DNA from 4 places in the Pseudogracilibacillus sp. ICA-222130 genome. Region 2 is predicted to be linked to each of the others. Evidence: predicted binding sites of a transcription regulator. Region 2 holds the regulator's gene; each other region holds the start of a gene.

Region 1 (4,199 bases), on a different contig from region 2:
TCTACCATGTCATTTACATATAGTGGCGAAAAGGTGGAAGTAGAACTTGAAGTAGAGCAAGATACTTATCTTGAAATAAGAGGTGCATCAGATGAAGTCTATTATGCAGATACTTTAATGGCAGATGCAGATGTTGATACATTTGACGTAACGGATGAAGATAGAGTGTATTTTAATATTGGAAATACTGCTGGTCTAACCGTTTATATTAATGGTGTCGAAATGGAATATCCAGTCGATCGCAATGAGAAAGTACATCAAAAAATTTGGGTGAATTTAGTTAAAAACTAATAAAAGATTGAAGTTTGGATATCATATAAAAATCCTTACTTCAATCTTACTTATTTTATAAAGAGAAAGGCGATAAATATGAATATACCTAATAAAATTACGATTTCACGTATTTGCTTAATCCCGTTTTTTATCCTTATTTTAAGTATTCCTTTTGATTGGGGTGCTTGGGAAATAGGAGAAACAACCTTACCAATCACACATTTTGTTGCAGCGATGATTTTTTTAGTTGCTTCTTTAACAGATTGGTTAGATGGTTATTATGCTAGAAAATATAATTTAGTTACAAATATGGGGAAATTTTTAGATCCATTAGCGGATAAATTACTCGTATCTGCAGCATTTATTTTACTTGTTCAGCTTGGTTTAGCACCAGCATGGATTGTTATTTTAATTATTAGTAGAGAATTTGCGGTTACGGGATTACGTCTAGTTGCATCGGGCGAAGGCATTGTACTTGCTGCGAGCAATATGGGGAAATTAAAAACTGTTTCACAAATTTTAGCTATCGCATTATTATTACTACATAATTATCCATTTTCATATATCGGTATCCCAGTAGATATCATTGTATTATATATTGCATTTATTTTAACAACTTGGTCTGGAATTGATTATTTTGTTAAAAATTGGCACGTGATGAGGGATTCTAAATGACAAGGCAATTAAACACTGAAATTATTGCAGTCGGTACAGAATTATTACTTGGTCAGATTGCAAATACAAACGCACAATGGCTGTCAGGTGAACTAGCTGGTAATGGGATTAATACGTATTATCATACAGTTGTTGGCGATAATATGGACCGTTTAACAGCTGTATTTGAGCGAGCACAACAAAGATCGAATGTTGTGCTCGTTACTGGTGGATTAGGACCGACACAAGATGATCTTTCACGAGAAGCGTTTCAACAGTTAACGGATTTACGTATAGTGGAAGAAAAAGACTCTTTACAAAAGATCATGGACTTTTATCGTGATCAAGGAACGGAAATGACCCCAAATAACCGACGGCAAGCTAGGGTTTTTGAAGGGTCAAAAGTATTACCAAATAAAGTAGGAATGGCACCAGGAAATTTAGTTGTGTATAAAGATGTAATATGGATATTTATGCCTGGTGTACCAAAAGAAATGAAACAAATATTTTCAGATGAGGTCATTCCATATTTAAAATCCATTAATGGTGAAATGGTCATTGAATCAAAAGTATTGAATTTTACTGGCATTGGTGAGTCAGTATTAGAACATACTTTAGAAGAATTAATTCGAACACAACATAATCCAACTATTGCCCCTTTAGCCGTGAAAGGAAAAATTACCGTTCGCGTTAGTGCGAAAGCGGAAACAAAAGAAAAGGCTCTTTCCATGATTGAGAAAACAAAAAAGGAAATTCTATCGCATATAGGCCGTTTTTATTTTGGCGAAGGTAGTATGACATTAGAAGAAAAAGTATTTGAGTTATTAAAAGAACGGAAAATGTCGATTGCAAGTGCTGAAAGTTTAACAGCGGGCTTATTTACAAGTAATATCGTCGATAACTCTGGTGCGTCTGCTATTTTAAAAGGTGGGGTCGTTTGTTATGATCCAGCAGTCAAGCGTCAAGTTTTACAAGTAGCAGATGAAACAATTCGTATACATGGAACTGTGAGTGAACAATGTGCAAAAGAATTAGCGGAAAATGTTCGCGATATCTTAGGAAGTGCTATTGGAATTAGTTTTACAGGTGTAGCAGGACCGAATGAGATAGAAGGTAAAAAAGCGGGAACAGTTTATATTGGTATTGCAACAGAAGAAGGAACGAAAGTAAGTAAATTTGTTTTTGCAGGAGACCGTAAACAGGTGAGAGAACGTGCGGTATTAAAAGGATATGAATTATTATTTACATTTTTAAAATAGTTTTTTACACCATGAATGACGGACAAAACTACCGTTTTGGACAATATGAGGTATGAAAAATGAACTTTTTCATATAGAAGGACGAACAAAACATAAGAACATGTATTCGCATATTGTTTGTGTATTTTATATAAACGATGTATGATAGAAAGCAGATAGTTCAAAATTGGGAGGTAACGCCAGTGAGTGATAAACAAAAAGCATTAGATGAAGCATTAAGAAAAATAGAGAAACAATTTGGAAAAGGATCGATTATGAAGCTTGGAGAAGAAGCGGAACGTAAAATCGACACGATTTCAAGCGGATCTTTAGCGTTGGATGTTGCATTAGGAATTGGTGGATATCCGAAAGGGCGTATTATTGAAATCTATGGACCAGAATCATCCGGTAAAACAACTGTAGCATTACATGCTATTGCAGAGGCACAGAAAAAAGGTGGGCAAGCAGCTTTTATCGATGCTGAGCATGCTTTAGACCCGAATTACGCAAGAGCTTTAGGAGTTAATATTGATGAATTATTATTATCTCAACCAGATACAGGTGAACAAGCATTAGAAATTGCAGAAGCATTAGTACGAAGTGGTGCGATTGATATTTTAGTAGTAGACTCTGTTGCAGCTTTAGTACCGAGTGCAGAGATTGAAGGGGAAATGGGAGATGCGCATGTTGGTTTACAAGCTCGTCTTATGTCCCAAGCCTTAAGAAAATTATCCGGTGCAATTAATAAGTCTAAAACAATAGCTATTTTTATTAACCAAATTCGTGAAAAAGTCGGTGTGATGTTCGGAAATCCGGAAACAACGCCAGGTGGCCGCGCGTTAAAATTCTATTCATCTGTTCGTCTTGAAGTACGTCGTGCTGAAACATTAAAACAGGGAACAGATATGATTGGAAATAGAACTCGTATCAAAGTAGTGAAAAATAAAGTAGCTCCTCCATTCAAACAAGCAATGGTTGATATTATGTATGGAGAAGGGATTTCTATTGAAGGTGAAATATTAGATATAGGTTCTGAATTGGAAATTGTGGAAAAGAGTGGAGCATGGTACTCTTATCAAGGAGAACGCCTAGGACAAGGTCGAGAAAACTCTAAACTGTTTTTAATAGAAAATGAGGCGATTCGCGATGAAATTCATCAAGCGATTCGTGATCATTATGAATTAGATAAAGCTGCTGAAAAAGCGCCAGAAGAAGAATCAATGGATGAATTAATCGAAGAAGAAGATTTATTATAATTTATTAGAAATGTAAATAGAGGTTCTACAATATATGGTGTTGGTGGAAAAAATCCACTGGCACCTTTTTTATGCATTAAATAAAAAACAGGTAGCATTAAAGGCTTGAGGACGAAATGAAAGCAATCTGTCCGTTTGTTGTTTAATTTCAACTATCGATGAACAATTTGTGACAAAGGTCTGATTTTATTAAAGTGAAAATGTACTACATGGATTGTATTTTCAAACGAAATTATGTGAAAAACAAATAAAATAAAGGCTTTTCATTGACATTGGTAATTAGTACATTTAAAATTAAACTGTATAATTAATTTTATACATTATACAAATTTATTCGCTATTGATTAAAGGTTTTTATGCCGACAATAAAGAATTGTACAATTTTATAGCAATAGGAGGTGAAGAACGTGGACAATCCTATACTCATCTCCGTTTTGCTTGCATTAGTCCTAATCGTCGGTATTGTTGTTGGTTATCTTGTTCGGAAATCAATTGGAGAAGCAAAGATTTCAAGTGCTGAAAACTTAGCCAAACAAATTGTTGAAGAAGCACATCGAAATGCAGATGCAGCTAAAAAAGAAGCACTTTTAGAGGCAAAAGAAGAAAACCATGCATTTCGTCAACAAGTGGAAGAAGAATTACGTGAACGACGTACAGAAGTACAGAAACAAGAAGATCGCTTAATTCAAAAAGAAGAAATTCTGGACAAAAAAAGCATTACAATTGATAATCGTGAACTCTCATTAGAAAAAAGAGAACAAAATATAGCAGAACAACA
Region 2 (4,199 bases):
GATAATTGTTTTAACTTCAATTAATGACGGTTGTGTCGTATTCGCTTTTGCTTCTTCTATTGCTTGGTGGATCGCTTGTAAATCTCTTCCATCTTCGACACGGATGACTTGCCAACCGTAAGCTTTAAATCTATCTTCTGTGCTATCAGAAAATGAACGATCTAAATCTCCATCTAATGAAATATCGTTCGAATCATATAATACGATTAATTTATCTAAAGCTAAGTGCCCTGCAAGGGATGCAGCTTCATGAGAAATTCCTTCCATAATATCTCCATCACCAACTAATGAATAAGTGTAATGGTCAATAATGTTGAAGTTTTCTTTATTGTATTTCGCTGCTAAATGCGCTTCTGCCATTGCCATACCAACGGCCATTGCTACACCTTGTCCTAATGGCCCAGTTGTTGCTTCCACTCCATCTGTATCTAATACTTCCGGATGCCCAGGTGTTCTAGAACCCCATTGACGGAAGTTTTTAATATCATCCATCGTTACATCATAACCGGACAAATGTAATAAACTATACAATAACATGGATCCATGTCCAGCAGATAAAATGAAGCGGTCACGATTAAACCATTTGGAGTTTTTTGGATTATGATTTAAGAAATCTGTAAATAATGTATATGCCATTGGTGCAGCCCCCATCGGTAAACCTGGGTGACCAGAGTTTGCCTTTTGAATTGCATCCATTGATAATGTACGAATTGTATTAACTGATAATTGTTCCACTTGCATTTGTTATTAGCTCCTTTATATATATTATTTGTCTCTATTTCTTTTTATTTGTTTCACTTTGTCCGGTGTTACATCGTTTCCTTCTGGATCGATCACCGTAACAGAAGTTATTTGATTAGTAAATGATTGACGAATGCTTTGTAAATATTGTTGACGAAGATTTTGTTGTTCTTGTTTTTCTTCTTGCGTCAATGTCTCACTTTTTGCTTTTTTAGCGAGGTAATTAATACGTTCAAGTTTTTCTTTCGTTAACATGTTCTCACCTCTTAATTTCTAAGTTATCTATGATAAACGTATATCTATACACTTCTTATATTATACTATACAATATTTTGTATAGATACAATTGCGCCACATAATATTCTATAATAACTTTACATTTCAGACAACCTTTCAGAAATAGAACATTTCTACCGAACAAATATGGGAACTTATGTTTGACTTCTGTTCGCATTTTGATAAAATGAAAGTAATTATATAGACAGATGAGGTGAGGTGCTTGGAAAAACTTTCAAAAAGGCAACAGATGATTTTTGATTATATTGTTCATGAAGTAGAAATGAAAGGATATCCTCCTTCTGTTCGTGAGATTGCCAAAGCAGTTGGTTTAGCTTCTAGTTCTACTGTGCACGGCCATTTAGAACGAATTGAAAATAAAGGATATATTCGTAGAGACCCAACAAAACCAAGAGCAATTGAAATTGTTGATCCATCATTCCAGAATATCGAAAAAGATACGGCACGTTATGCTCCACTAATTGGTAAAGTAACTGCTGGTGCGCCGATTACAGCAATTGAAAATATCGAAGAATATGCGCCAGTTCCAACATCCCTTGCACATCGGGAAGATAATATATTTTTATTAGAAGTCGATGGGGATAGTATGATCAACGCTGGAATTTTTAATGGTGATAGAGTAATTGTAAAACAACAAAATGTAGCAAACAATGGAGATATCGTCGTCGCAATGACGGACGAAGATGAAGCAACTGTAAAAAGATTTTATAAAGAAACAGATCATATTCGCTTACAACCTGAAAACGATGCTATGGAACCAATCCTATTAAATAATGTCATTATTTTAGGAAAGGTAATCGGTCTATATCGCGCATTCTAATAAAAACGGTAAAGCTTATCAAAAGGTGATAAACTTTACCGTTTTTATTTAACTTAAACCGTCCTCTTTCACTACTTATTTACAATTCTGGAAAAGTGAAGGGATCCAGTAATCCATCTTGAATTAGCTTTTCTACTGTTTGAATAATAGCGATTTTCACATGTGCATAGGTTAAACCACCTTGTAAAAATGCTGTATATGGAGGTTTAATTGGACCATCCACGGATAATTCAATACTTGCTCCTTGGATAAACGTTCCTGCAGCCATGATTACTTTTTCTTCATATCCTGGCATATCACTTGGGTATGGTGCAACATACGAGTTAATTGGTGAATTTGCCTGAATTGCTTCACAAAATTGGATCATCGCTTTTTCGTGATGGAATGTCATTGCCTGAATAATATCTGTACGTTTATCTGTATACGTAGGTGCTGTTTCCACCCCAACATAGTCCATTAACCGTGCAGTAAAAATTGCTCCTTTTAATGCTTCCCCTACTACATGTGGTGCAAGGAAAAATCCTTGATACATCTCTTGTAACATATTTAATGTCGCTCCGGCATCTTTCCCTAGCCCTGGTGCTGTTAGTCTATTGGCAGCAAGCTCAACTAAAACTTTTTTTCCAACAATATATCCTCCGGCACGAACGAGTCCACCACCTGGATTTTTAATTAAAGACCCAGCCATTATATCTGCACCAACTTCTAACGGTTCACGGTCTTCGACAAATTCCCCATAACAATTATCCACAAACACAATAATGTTATCATCTATTTCTTTTACGAATTGAATCATTTGTTCAATTGCTTCGATTGTAAATGACGGACGATTTTCATACCCTTTCGAACGTTGAATCCCTACAACTTTCGTATGTTCATTTATCGCATGTTTAATTCCTTCATAATCAATTGTTTGATTATCTTTTAATAAAACTTCACTATACAGAACACCATAATCTTTTAGACTTCCTGTATTGGATGTATTTTTTCCAATGACTTGATCCAATGTATCGTATGGTGCTCCTGTAATATATAAAAGCTCATCTCCAGGACGTAACATCGCATATAAGGCAGTTGCAATAGCATGTGTTCCTGAAACAATTTGGGGACGGACTAATGCATCCTCCCCACCAAATACACGAGCATATAACGCTTCTAACCCATCTCGTCCTTGGTCATCATAACCATAACCATCCGTAGAACTAAAATGGTGATCACCGATCTGTTCTTCTTGAAACGCTTTTAGTACTTTCTTTTGGTTTTTTTCTACCATCTGATCTATTGATTTAAAATAAGGGGTACATTGTGCTTCTAGTTTTTCTATTAATTCTTTTTGTAACATATTACTTTTGCTTCTCCTTTAAAATTTTCTGTAGTGGATGGGCATGAGGAATATATCCTTCTAAATCATACTGGGATGTTTCCTCATTAAACTCCTTCTTTGTTATAATCGTATGTTTCGTAAATTGATGCAACTCTTTTGATTCGTATGACTCTAATGAGACAGTATAAAATTCCCATTGTTTTTTTAAAATGTCTTCCATTTTTTGCAGTAATTTTTCTAAATCATTTTCATCATAGGCGTGTATTTGTATAGACGGATCAGATGACGGGAAAAAATCCGCTTCTAATAAGTCTGTTTTATTGTATACAGTTAACATCGGGATTGTATGTGCATCAAGTTCTTCTAAAATTTCATACACAGTACGTTCGTGTTGTGCGTAATCTTCATTTGAACTATCGACAACATGTAATAAGAAGTCTGCTTCTGCGACTTCCTCTAAAGTTGATTTGAAGGAAGCGATTAAAGACGTCGGCAATGCTTGTAAAAAGCCAACCGTATCAGTAAGCAAACATTCAAATCCTGAGGGTAATTGAATTTTTCTCGTTAACGGATCTAATGTAGCAAATAGTAAATCTTCTTCTAAAGATTGTTCACTTGTCAATCGATTAAAAATCGTCGACTTACCAGCATTCGTATATCCAACAATGGCAATTTGAAACACTTTATTTTGCTTTCTTCGCTTTCGGTACTGCTCCCGTTGTTTCACAACATCTTTTAACCGACGCTTAATATCGTCAATACGTCTTCGTATATGCCGTTGATCTGTTTCTAACTTCGTCTCCCCTGGCCCTCTCGTTCCTATTCCACCACCGAGTCGTGATAACACAAGCCCCATTCCATGCAAACGTGGTAATGTATACTGTAGCTGAGCAAGTTCGACTTGCAATTGTCCTTCTTTCGTTTTTGCACGACTAGCAAAAATATCTAATATTAATTGACTTCGGTCGATCACACGGACTCCTAGATGGTCATTCAAATTACGTAACTGACCAGGAG
Region 3 (4,199 bases), on a different contig from region 2:
CATTACGGCTGGAATGGAGTATATTCGCCGTACGCGAGAAGATGGAGAGGTAGCAGACGTATTTGGTTTAACGGTTCCATTAATTACGAAAGCTGACGGCACGAAATTCGGTAAAACAGCTGGTGGTGCTATTTGGTTAGACCCTGAAAAAACGAGCCCGTATGAGTTTTACCAGTTCTGGTACAATACAGATGACCGAGACGTTATTAAATTCATTAATTATTTCACATTCTTAAGCCGTGAAGAGATAGAAGAAATCGAAAAGGCGACAGAAGCAGATCCGGGTGCGCGTGTTGCTCAAAAGCGTTTAGCAGAAGAGATGACGACATTCGTTCACGGAAAGGAAGCATTAGATCAAGCAATTAAAATTTCTGAAGCATTATTTAGCGGGGATGTAAAACAGTTAACGAAACATGAAATTGAACAAGGGTTCAAAGATGTACCGACATATGTAGCAGAAAAATCGGATATCGGGTTAATCGATTTATTAGTAGCAGCAAAAATTTCACCATCGAAACGTCAAGCACGTGAGGACATTACAAATGGGGCAATTTATGTAAATGGAGATAGAAATCAAAATTTAGATCATACTGTGACGAGTGCAGATCGTTTAGAAGATACGTTTACTATCATCCGACGCGGTCGAAAAAAATATTTCCTCGTTCACTTTCAATAAGAAATAGCATAGGATAAAACGGTACTAGTGGAGGGCGCTTCTTAGTACCGTTTTTTCGTGTGTGGTGGGGAGAGGTTGTGCGAAGTTGCAAGAATATGATGTGAAGTTGCAAGAATACGTTGTGAAGTTGCAAGAATGCCGTGCGGAGTTGCAAGAATATGATGTGAAGTTGCAAGAATACCGTACGAAGTTGCAAGAATGCGATGCGAAGTTGCAAGAATCCTGTGCGAAGTTGCAAGAATGCCGTGCGAAGTTGCAAGAATATGATGCGGAGTTGCAAGAATGCCCACCGAAGTTACAAGCATCCCCATCAAATTGCAGGAACTTCTGTAAATCCTCTATTTAAATAAAGGTAATGTATATAAAAAAAAGGGCGCAAAGATTACGCCCAATGTCCGCCAATTTTTTTACTACGTTCTAATGTAATACCAGCATTTGTGTAGCTAGATGCACGTAAGATAGCGGTGGATCCATATTTTGCACGAATATTATCCATCACATATCCAATATCTTTTTGTTTTGATCGTTCATAAAATAAATCTAATTGTGTTTCCATATCCAAAACTAAATTTGTTAAGGTCACTGAAACACGACGAATATAACTATGCCCATCGTAAAAATGTTCGAAAAGTTGCACACAAACTTGATACATTTCTAATGTAATATTCGTTGGGGAAGCGATTGTTTTGGAGCGATAAAAGCCACCATTTGTCATTTGGTCATATCCTATTCCAAGATGAATCGTCCTTCCCGCCATACGATCTGTGCGGGCACGGCGACATGCTTCCTCACAAAGTTCCAACATACAGACGAGCGTTTCTTCCTTCGTGTAATTACGCAATAAAGAAATACCATGTCCATAACTATCTTGTTTAGTTTTAATGAAATCCCCAAAAACAGGACTTATATCAATTCCCCATGCATGCCAATATAATTGCTCTCCCATAATGCCAAAATGTTTTTTTAATGTCGGTAAGGATGATTGAGCAATTTGACCAAGAGTTGTAATGCCAAGATGATACAGTCGTTTTTTTAATTTTGATCCAATTCCCCAAATTTTTTCGACCTTTGCAGGCCATAATTTTTCTTGTACTTCTTCATACGTGCAAGAAGCAATACCAGTTGGTGATTTTTTAGCATGTAAATCCAGTACGACTTTTGCGAGAAATTTGTTGTTACCAATTCCAATCGCACTCGTAATGCCGAACGATTCCAAAATAGCTCGTTGGATTTTTTGGGCGATTGTAAAAGGATCACCGAATAATTTTTCTAATCCATTCACAGTGATCCACACTTCATCGATGGAGTATGGATGAATCGCTTCTTTCGGCGCGAACGTATGGAGTAGCTGGGTGATTTGGATAGAAACATGTAAATAGTCTGCCATATTCGCTTGAACAATATGAATGTTTGGGTCTTGTGGCAACTCGAAAAAACGACTTACATTACTAATCCCATACTTTTCCTTTAATGTAGGGGAGGCAGCAAGTACAATACTTCCTGGACGAGTCACATCCCCAACGACAGCTAATAGAACTTGCATCGGATCGAAACCTAATCGCACGGCTTCCACACTAGCGTAGAAAGAGCGCATATCGATGCATAACACATCATGTTTAGGAAAAGATGAATAATCCATAGAATTCCTCCTTCATAGAACGTGTGTTCTAATTATAAAAAAGGAATAATAGAAAATCAAGAGAAAAAACCGAACCTTTGTTCTTGTTTTTGCGAACTGTTCGTGTTATTATAAGAACAAACGTTCCTGGTGGTGAGAAAATGGAAAAATTATTACGTGATGCGATGCAAACAGGGGAAACGTGGACGATTATTTACCGAAGCCGTATGAATTTATTTTCCAAACGGGAAATAAAAGTATTAGGGATAAACGGTAATCGAGTTATTGCTTACTGCTTTTGGAGGCAAGCGATTCGAACTTTTTATACAGAAAATATTTTAGCGATGGAAAAATGGAGGGATATCAATCATGACTGTACAAGACCGTGGGTCCATCAAGTGGACATCATTAATGTTGCCAGAACATGTTGAAATGTTGCAAGAAGTTTTTGTGGAATATAAAGAGAAACCTATGTTAGACGAGCAAACGATGTTAGAGATTGATCAATCTTTAAAATATGCACTAACATATAATGTCGATATAGTTTTAACCTATTATGAGCATGGACAATTTAAAGTAATTGAAGGAAAATTAGCGAAAATTGAACGATTTACGAGACAAATTGTATTATCGAATGGTTGTGGCACCTATGTTCCTTTAAAAAATGTGCTAGATGTACAAATTGTTTCATAAGTGAAAACAACGGGGAATGAATAGGTATAAGAAAAATCTTAGATGTTCATTTTCGGACGGATCCTTTATCTCGAAACAAAATAGTTTTAATTAGAGATAAATTATGGCATAATGTAAGTAAGATGAAATCGGGAGGGAGACAAATGCGGATGATTACAGGACACCATCATATTTCCATGGTCATAAAAAATGCACAAGAAAATAGGGCATTTTACCGAGATATCCTCGGATTACGCCTCGTGAAAAAGACGGTCAACCAAGATGATCCGACGATGTACCACTTATTTTATGGAGATAAAACAGGAAGCCCTGGAACGGTTATTACGTTTTTTGAAATGAAACAGGTAGGGCGTACACATCGTGGTTCTAATGCAATTACGAAACTCGGTTTACTCGTCGAAAATGAAGTTACCATTGATTATTTTAAAAATCGTTTCGACACACATCATATTCCAAATGAATTAACGACATACCGAAATAAGCGAGTGCTTCAATGTACCGATCCAGATGGGTTAGAACTAATGCTTATGGATAAAGGGGAAAACGACGTCCCGAATTTTTGGGAAAAATGGGATCAATCTACCGTCCCAATGGAACATCAAATTATTGGAATGGGTCCTGTAGAAATGACAGTCCGTCGCCCGAAGAAATTAGCAAATGTATTGACAGAGTTGTTTGATTATACATTAGTGGACACGATAGAAGATGCACACATTTTCCGTTCGGTTTTAGAAAATGTATCTTCTGAAATTATCGTAAAAGAGCTTGATGCACCGACAGAACGCCCTGGACGTGGTAGTGTACATCACTTAGCGCTTCGTGTAAAAAATGTTGAGGAAATGAAAGAGTGGGAACGAAAAGTAAAAGAAAGAGGCTTTGTTTCTACAGGTGTCATTGATCGCCATTATTTTCATAGTTTTTATTTTAGAGATTCAAATGGCATCGTTTTTGAGTTAGCGACAGATGGTCCAGGACTGGCGATAGATGAAGAGATGGCGACACTTGGAGAAAGAATTACGTTACCACCATTTTTAGAAGAACGAAGAGAAGAAATTGAGAAAAATTTACAACCATTAGTATAAAGGGAGCGTATGCAAACATGACTTTAAAAGGAATCCACCATATTACAGCCATTACGAGTAGTGCAGAGGAAAATTATAAGTTTTTCACTTATACGTTAGGGATGCGTCTAGTGAAAAAAACCGTCAACCA
Region 4 (4,199 bases), on a different contig from region 2:
AATTTCTTCATTAATTTCGCGCATTTCTCCATCCACACGAAGACGAACATATCCCTCTTGTTTTAAATCCTCTAACACTTTTACATGTTCACCTTTTCGACCTGAAACAACTGGTGCTAATATTTGTAATCTTGTTCTTTCTGGATAGTCCATAATTTGATCGACCATTTGTTGAATCGTTTGTGATGCTATTTCAATACCATGAATCGGACAATAAGGACGTCCAATTCGTGCATATAATAAACGTAGGTAGTCGTATATTTCTGTTACTGTCGCAACAGTAGACCGCGGGTTTTTACTCGTCGTTTTTTGGTCAATAGAAATGGCTGGAGACAACCCCTCAATCGTATCTACATCTGGTTTATCCATTTGCCCTAAAAATTGTCTTGCATAGGCAGACAAGGATTCCACATACCTTCGTTGTCCTTCTGCGTAAATGGTGTCAAACGCTAAGGATGACTTTCCAGAACCTGAAAGACCTGTTACGACGACAAGTTTATTTTTCGGTATATTTATATCAATATTCTTTAAGTTATGTGCACGTGCACCGAGTATCTTAATATGTTTATTTGACATATACTCCATCCTTCCGACTACTATTTCATTCGATGAAAAAAGACAATGAATATAAGCTTCTAATGTTTTCTATCACTTGCTATTTCCTTCTTTAACCAATCATTCTACTTTTAATTCAAAAATAATATCTCTTAATTCTGTTGCGCGTTCAAAATCTAATTGTTTTGCAGCTTCACGCATTTCTTCTTCCATCTGTTCGATTACTTCTGCTCGAGCCTTTTTCGGCATGTTTCGTATTTCTGAAATACGATCCACTTCATACCCTTCTTCTTCCTCTGCCGCAACCGTTGCGCGGATTAATTCACGTACATCTTTCTTAATCGTTTTCGGGATAATACCATGTTCTTCATTATACGCTTCTTGAATTTCACGTCGACGATTCGTCTCATCTATTGCGACTTGCATCGAGTCGGTAATTTTGTCTGCATACATAATAACTTGCCCGTTTTCATTACGTGCAGCACGTCCCATCGTTTGAATTAAGGAGCGTTCAGAACGTAAGAAACCTTCTTTATCCGCATCTAATATTGCAACAAGTGATACTTCTGGGATATCTAATCCTTCCCGTAGTAAGTTAATACCGACAAGTACATCGTATTTTTTCACCCGTAAATCACGAATAATTTCAATACGTTCCAATGTCTTTACTTCAGAATGTAAATAAGCAACTTTAAAATCAAGTTCTTTTAAATAATCTGTTAAATCTTCCGACATTCTCTTCGTCAATGTCGTAATAAGCACACGTTCATCCCGTTCAATTCGTTTATTTATTTCTGCGATTAGGTCATCGATTTGTCCATCAATCGGTCGAACCTCAACGATAGGATCTAATAAGCCTGTAGGACGAATAATTTGTTCTACCATTTCTTTCGTATGTTCTTGTTCATATGGACCAGGTGTTGCAGAAACATATACATTTTGATTCGTTTTTTGTTCGAACTCTTCAAACTTTAATGGGCGGTTATCTAATGCAGATGGTAAACGGAATCCATGATCAACTAACATTTGTTTCCTAGCTCTATCTCCATTATACATTCCGCGAATTTGTGGCAATGTTGCATGTGATTCATCAATGACAACTAAAAAATCATCTGGAAAGAAATCAAGTAAAGTATATGGTGTCGAACCTGCTTCACGAAGCGTTAAATGACGAGAGTAATTTTCAATTCCTGAGCAAAAGCCCATTTCTCGCATCATTTCCAAATCATAATTCGTTCGTTGTTCAAGCCTCTGTGCTTCTAATAAACGATTTTCTCCTTCCAGTTCTTTCAAACGTTCTTCTAATTCGAGCTCAATATTTTTAATCGCCATTTTCATTTTTTCATCACCTGTAACGAAGTGTGACGCTGGGAAAATAGCAACATGATCTCGATCACCGATAATTTCTCCGGTTAATGCATCTACTTCTCGAATACGATCAATTTCATCTCCAAAAAATTCAATTCGGATACAATGTTCTTCTTTAGATGCTGGAATAATTTCAACCGAATCCCCTCGTACTCGGAATGTCCCACGAGAAAAATCGATATCATTTCGTGCATATTGAATATCTACTAGTTCACGCAATAACCTATCACGCTCTTTTTCCATTCCAGTACGAATCGATAACACTTGATTTTTATATTCTTCTGGTGAACCTAAACCATATATACAAGACACACTAGCTACGATTAACACATCACGACGTTCAAATAAAGCCGATGTTGCTGAGTGTCGTAATTTATCAATTTCATCGTTTATGCTAGCATCTTTTTCAATAAATGTATCTGTGGATGGAACATATGCCTCTGGCTGGTAATAATCATAATAACTAACAAAATATTCCACCGCATTATTCGGGAAAAACTCTTTAAATTCACTATATAATTGACCAGCTAACGTTTTATTATGTGCAATAACGAGTGTTGGCCGATTAATTTCTGTCACAACATTCGATATAGTAAATGTTTTCCCAGTACCCGTTGCACCTAATAAAGTTAGATGGTTTTCACCTTCGTCTATTTGTTTCACTAATTTTTCAATTGCTTTCGGTTGGTCTCCTTGTGGTTTAAAAGATGAAACAAGTTCAAACTTTTCCGCCATATTAAGATCTCCAATCTTCACATAATATCATGTTTTCTTAACATTCATTGTATCATATATACGAACGAACATTCCATTATGATTGCTCATCGCTCCTGCCTTTCATACGTACTTATTTACAAATCATTCACTTTTACAAGTAAGCATGTGAACGTATAAGAAGATAAGCATTAGAACATTGAAAAAGCATTTTATCATACATCGAGCACAGCTTTATAAATGGAGATCAATCATACAAAGTAAAAAAACCTCCTCCCTTGCAGCTCAAGCTACAAAGGAAGAGGAAATTTGACAAAGAGCCTTTTATATCCATTATTTTTCTTTATATCGATGTGGTTGTTCCGTAAACAATAACCCTAATTCATAATGATCCTCATCAAAGAATGTTCCCTGTACAAATCTTATTTCTCCATTTTCATCTAGAACATCTAGTTTAAAGTTCGTTTGACTCGTTTGTAATGCTTCATAAAATTCAAATGAGTTTGTAACAACAACATTATTCACCTTTAAAATAATTTCACCAACTTTAATTCCTAACCGTTCGACAGGACTATTGGGCATCATTGCAAACACCTTAACCCCTTTATCTAAAGGATGAAACATCGGAGTACCTTCTCTATCTCTTTCTTTATGACGGTACGTAATCCATTCCTTCCCAACTAATGCCACTAAAATAGTAATGAATGTTACGAATGGATAGAAAATACTTATAACAGCACCAACAATGACAACGACAACTAAAACATATGTCTGTTTCGTAATTTTTCCTAATAATTCATTTGGCAACCCACTTCGCATACGGTATTGATATCCGAAAATAAACGGTAATAATAATAAACTAAACGTTTGTTCGCCAAAGGAGAAATAAGGAAAAAATGGTGTAATCCCAGTTACACTGTTAGAAGGGATTAAGACGAAAAACGGGACCATCATCATCCGTTTTGCCTCAAATTGCCCTATCCAAACACCACGGTCACTCAAGTGCAAAGAAGGAAACGTCGGTTTCGTTTTTGTTTTTGCCATAAAGATTGCTTCAAAAAATAATAACAAAGCAAGTAATAGCGTTAATCCGACAAAGTGTACCATCGATATCGTAGTGAAATCTACATACGGTATAGTAATATAGCGTTGTATGAACGGTAACACTAATAATAAAATAAACGTTATACCAATGGTATAGCTAGCAGATAAAAATTGTAATGAACCAAACAAACTAAATACAATAGTAACGACCGCCAAAACGATCAATACTTCATAGGAAAGCACGATTCCAAAAAGGATTGTAGCAGCTGAAAGAACGATGCTAGCAATAACTGTTAATGAAAATGTATATTTAATTTCTGTGAAGTAATGATAAATTTTTGTCCCAAAATTATAACGTTCTTTTTTTATACGTTTATATCCAATCATACATATCAAAAAGAAAGTCCAATACAATAATGGGTGTAAAAATATTTTACCAATACCTTTTAATAATTCAAACGCCCACTGTTCTAGCATCGCTTTTCACCTACTATCTTTTTTCTCTATTTATACAATAC

The links. Region 2 encodes LexA, which represses DNA repair genes until DNA is damaged. Its sites were predicted from a motif close to CGAACATATGTTCG; they were not measured.
Region 1: a site for LexA is predicted at 2,282-2,295, ahead of recA (recombinase RecA). Genes of this name have one in related genera too.
Region 3: a site for LexA is predicted at 2,386-2,399, ahead of WKT09_RS08280 (DNA polymerase IV). Genes of this name have one in related genera too.
Region 4: a site for LexA is predicted at 2,720-2,733, ahead of uvrB (excinuclease ABC subunit UvrB). Genes of this name have one in related genera too.

The regions. Positions count from the first base shown of each region.
Region 1 covers NZ_JBBKBG010000003.1:53,646-57,844, reverse strand. Annotated here, with positions in the region: gene WKT09_RS02935 (helix-turn-helix domain-containing protein) at 1-291, shown strand, start outside; gene pgsA (CDP-diacylglycerol--glycerol-3-phosphate 3-phosphatidyltransferase) at 370-948, shown strand; gene WKT09_RS02925 (competence/damage-inducible protein A) at 945-2,186, shown strand; gene recA (recombinase RecA) at 2,369-3,421, shown strand; gene rny (ribonuclease Y) at 3,829-4,199, shown strand, end outside.
Region 2 covers NZ_JBBKBG010000001.1:152,961-157,159, forward strand. Annotated here, with positions in the region: gene tkt (transketolase) at 1-741, opposite strand, end outside; gene WKT09_RS00755 (DUF896 domain-containing protein) at 766-996, opposite strand; gene lexA (transcriptional repressor LexA) at 1,241-1,858, shown strand; gene WKT09_RS00765 (methionine gamma-lyase family protein) at 1,938-3,200, opposite strand; gene hflX (GTPase HflX) at 3,202-4,199, opposite strand, start outside.
Region 3 covers NZ_JBBKBG010000017.1:23,646-27,844, forward strand. Annotated here, with positions in the region: gene tyrS (tyrosine--tRNA ligase) at 1-676, shown strand, start outside; gene WKT09_RS08275 (hypothetical protein) at 762-1,022, shown strand; gene WKT09_RS08280 (DNA polymerase IV) at 1,059-2,315, opposite strand; gene WKT09_RS08285 (hypothetical protein) at 2,456-2,725, shown strand; gene WKT09_RS08290 (YolD-like family protein) at 2,664-2,987, shown strand; gene WKT09_RS08295 (ring-cleaving dioxygenase) at 3,131-4,069, shown strand; gene WKT09_RS08300 (ring-cleaving dioxygenase) at 4,087-4,199, shown strand, end outside.
Region 4 covers NZ_JBBKBG010000032.1:14,619-18,817, forward strand. Annotated here, with positions in the region: gene uvrA (excinuclease ABC subunit UvrA) at 1-576, opposite strand, end outside; gene uvrB (excinuclease ABC subunit UvrB) at 676-2,658, opposite strand; gene WKT09_RS11430 (PDZ domain-containing protein) at 2,971-4,158, opposite strand; gene WKT09_RS11435 (S41 family peptidase) at 4,185-4,199, opposite strand, start outside.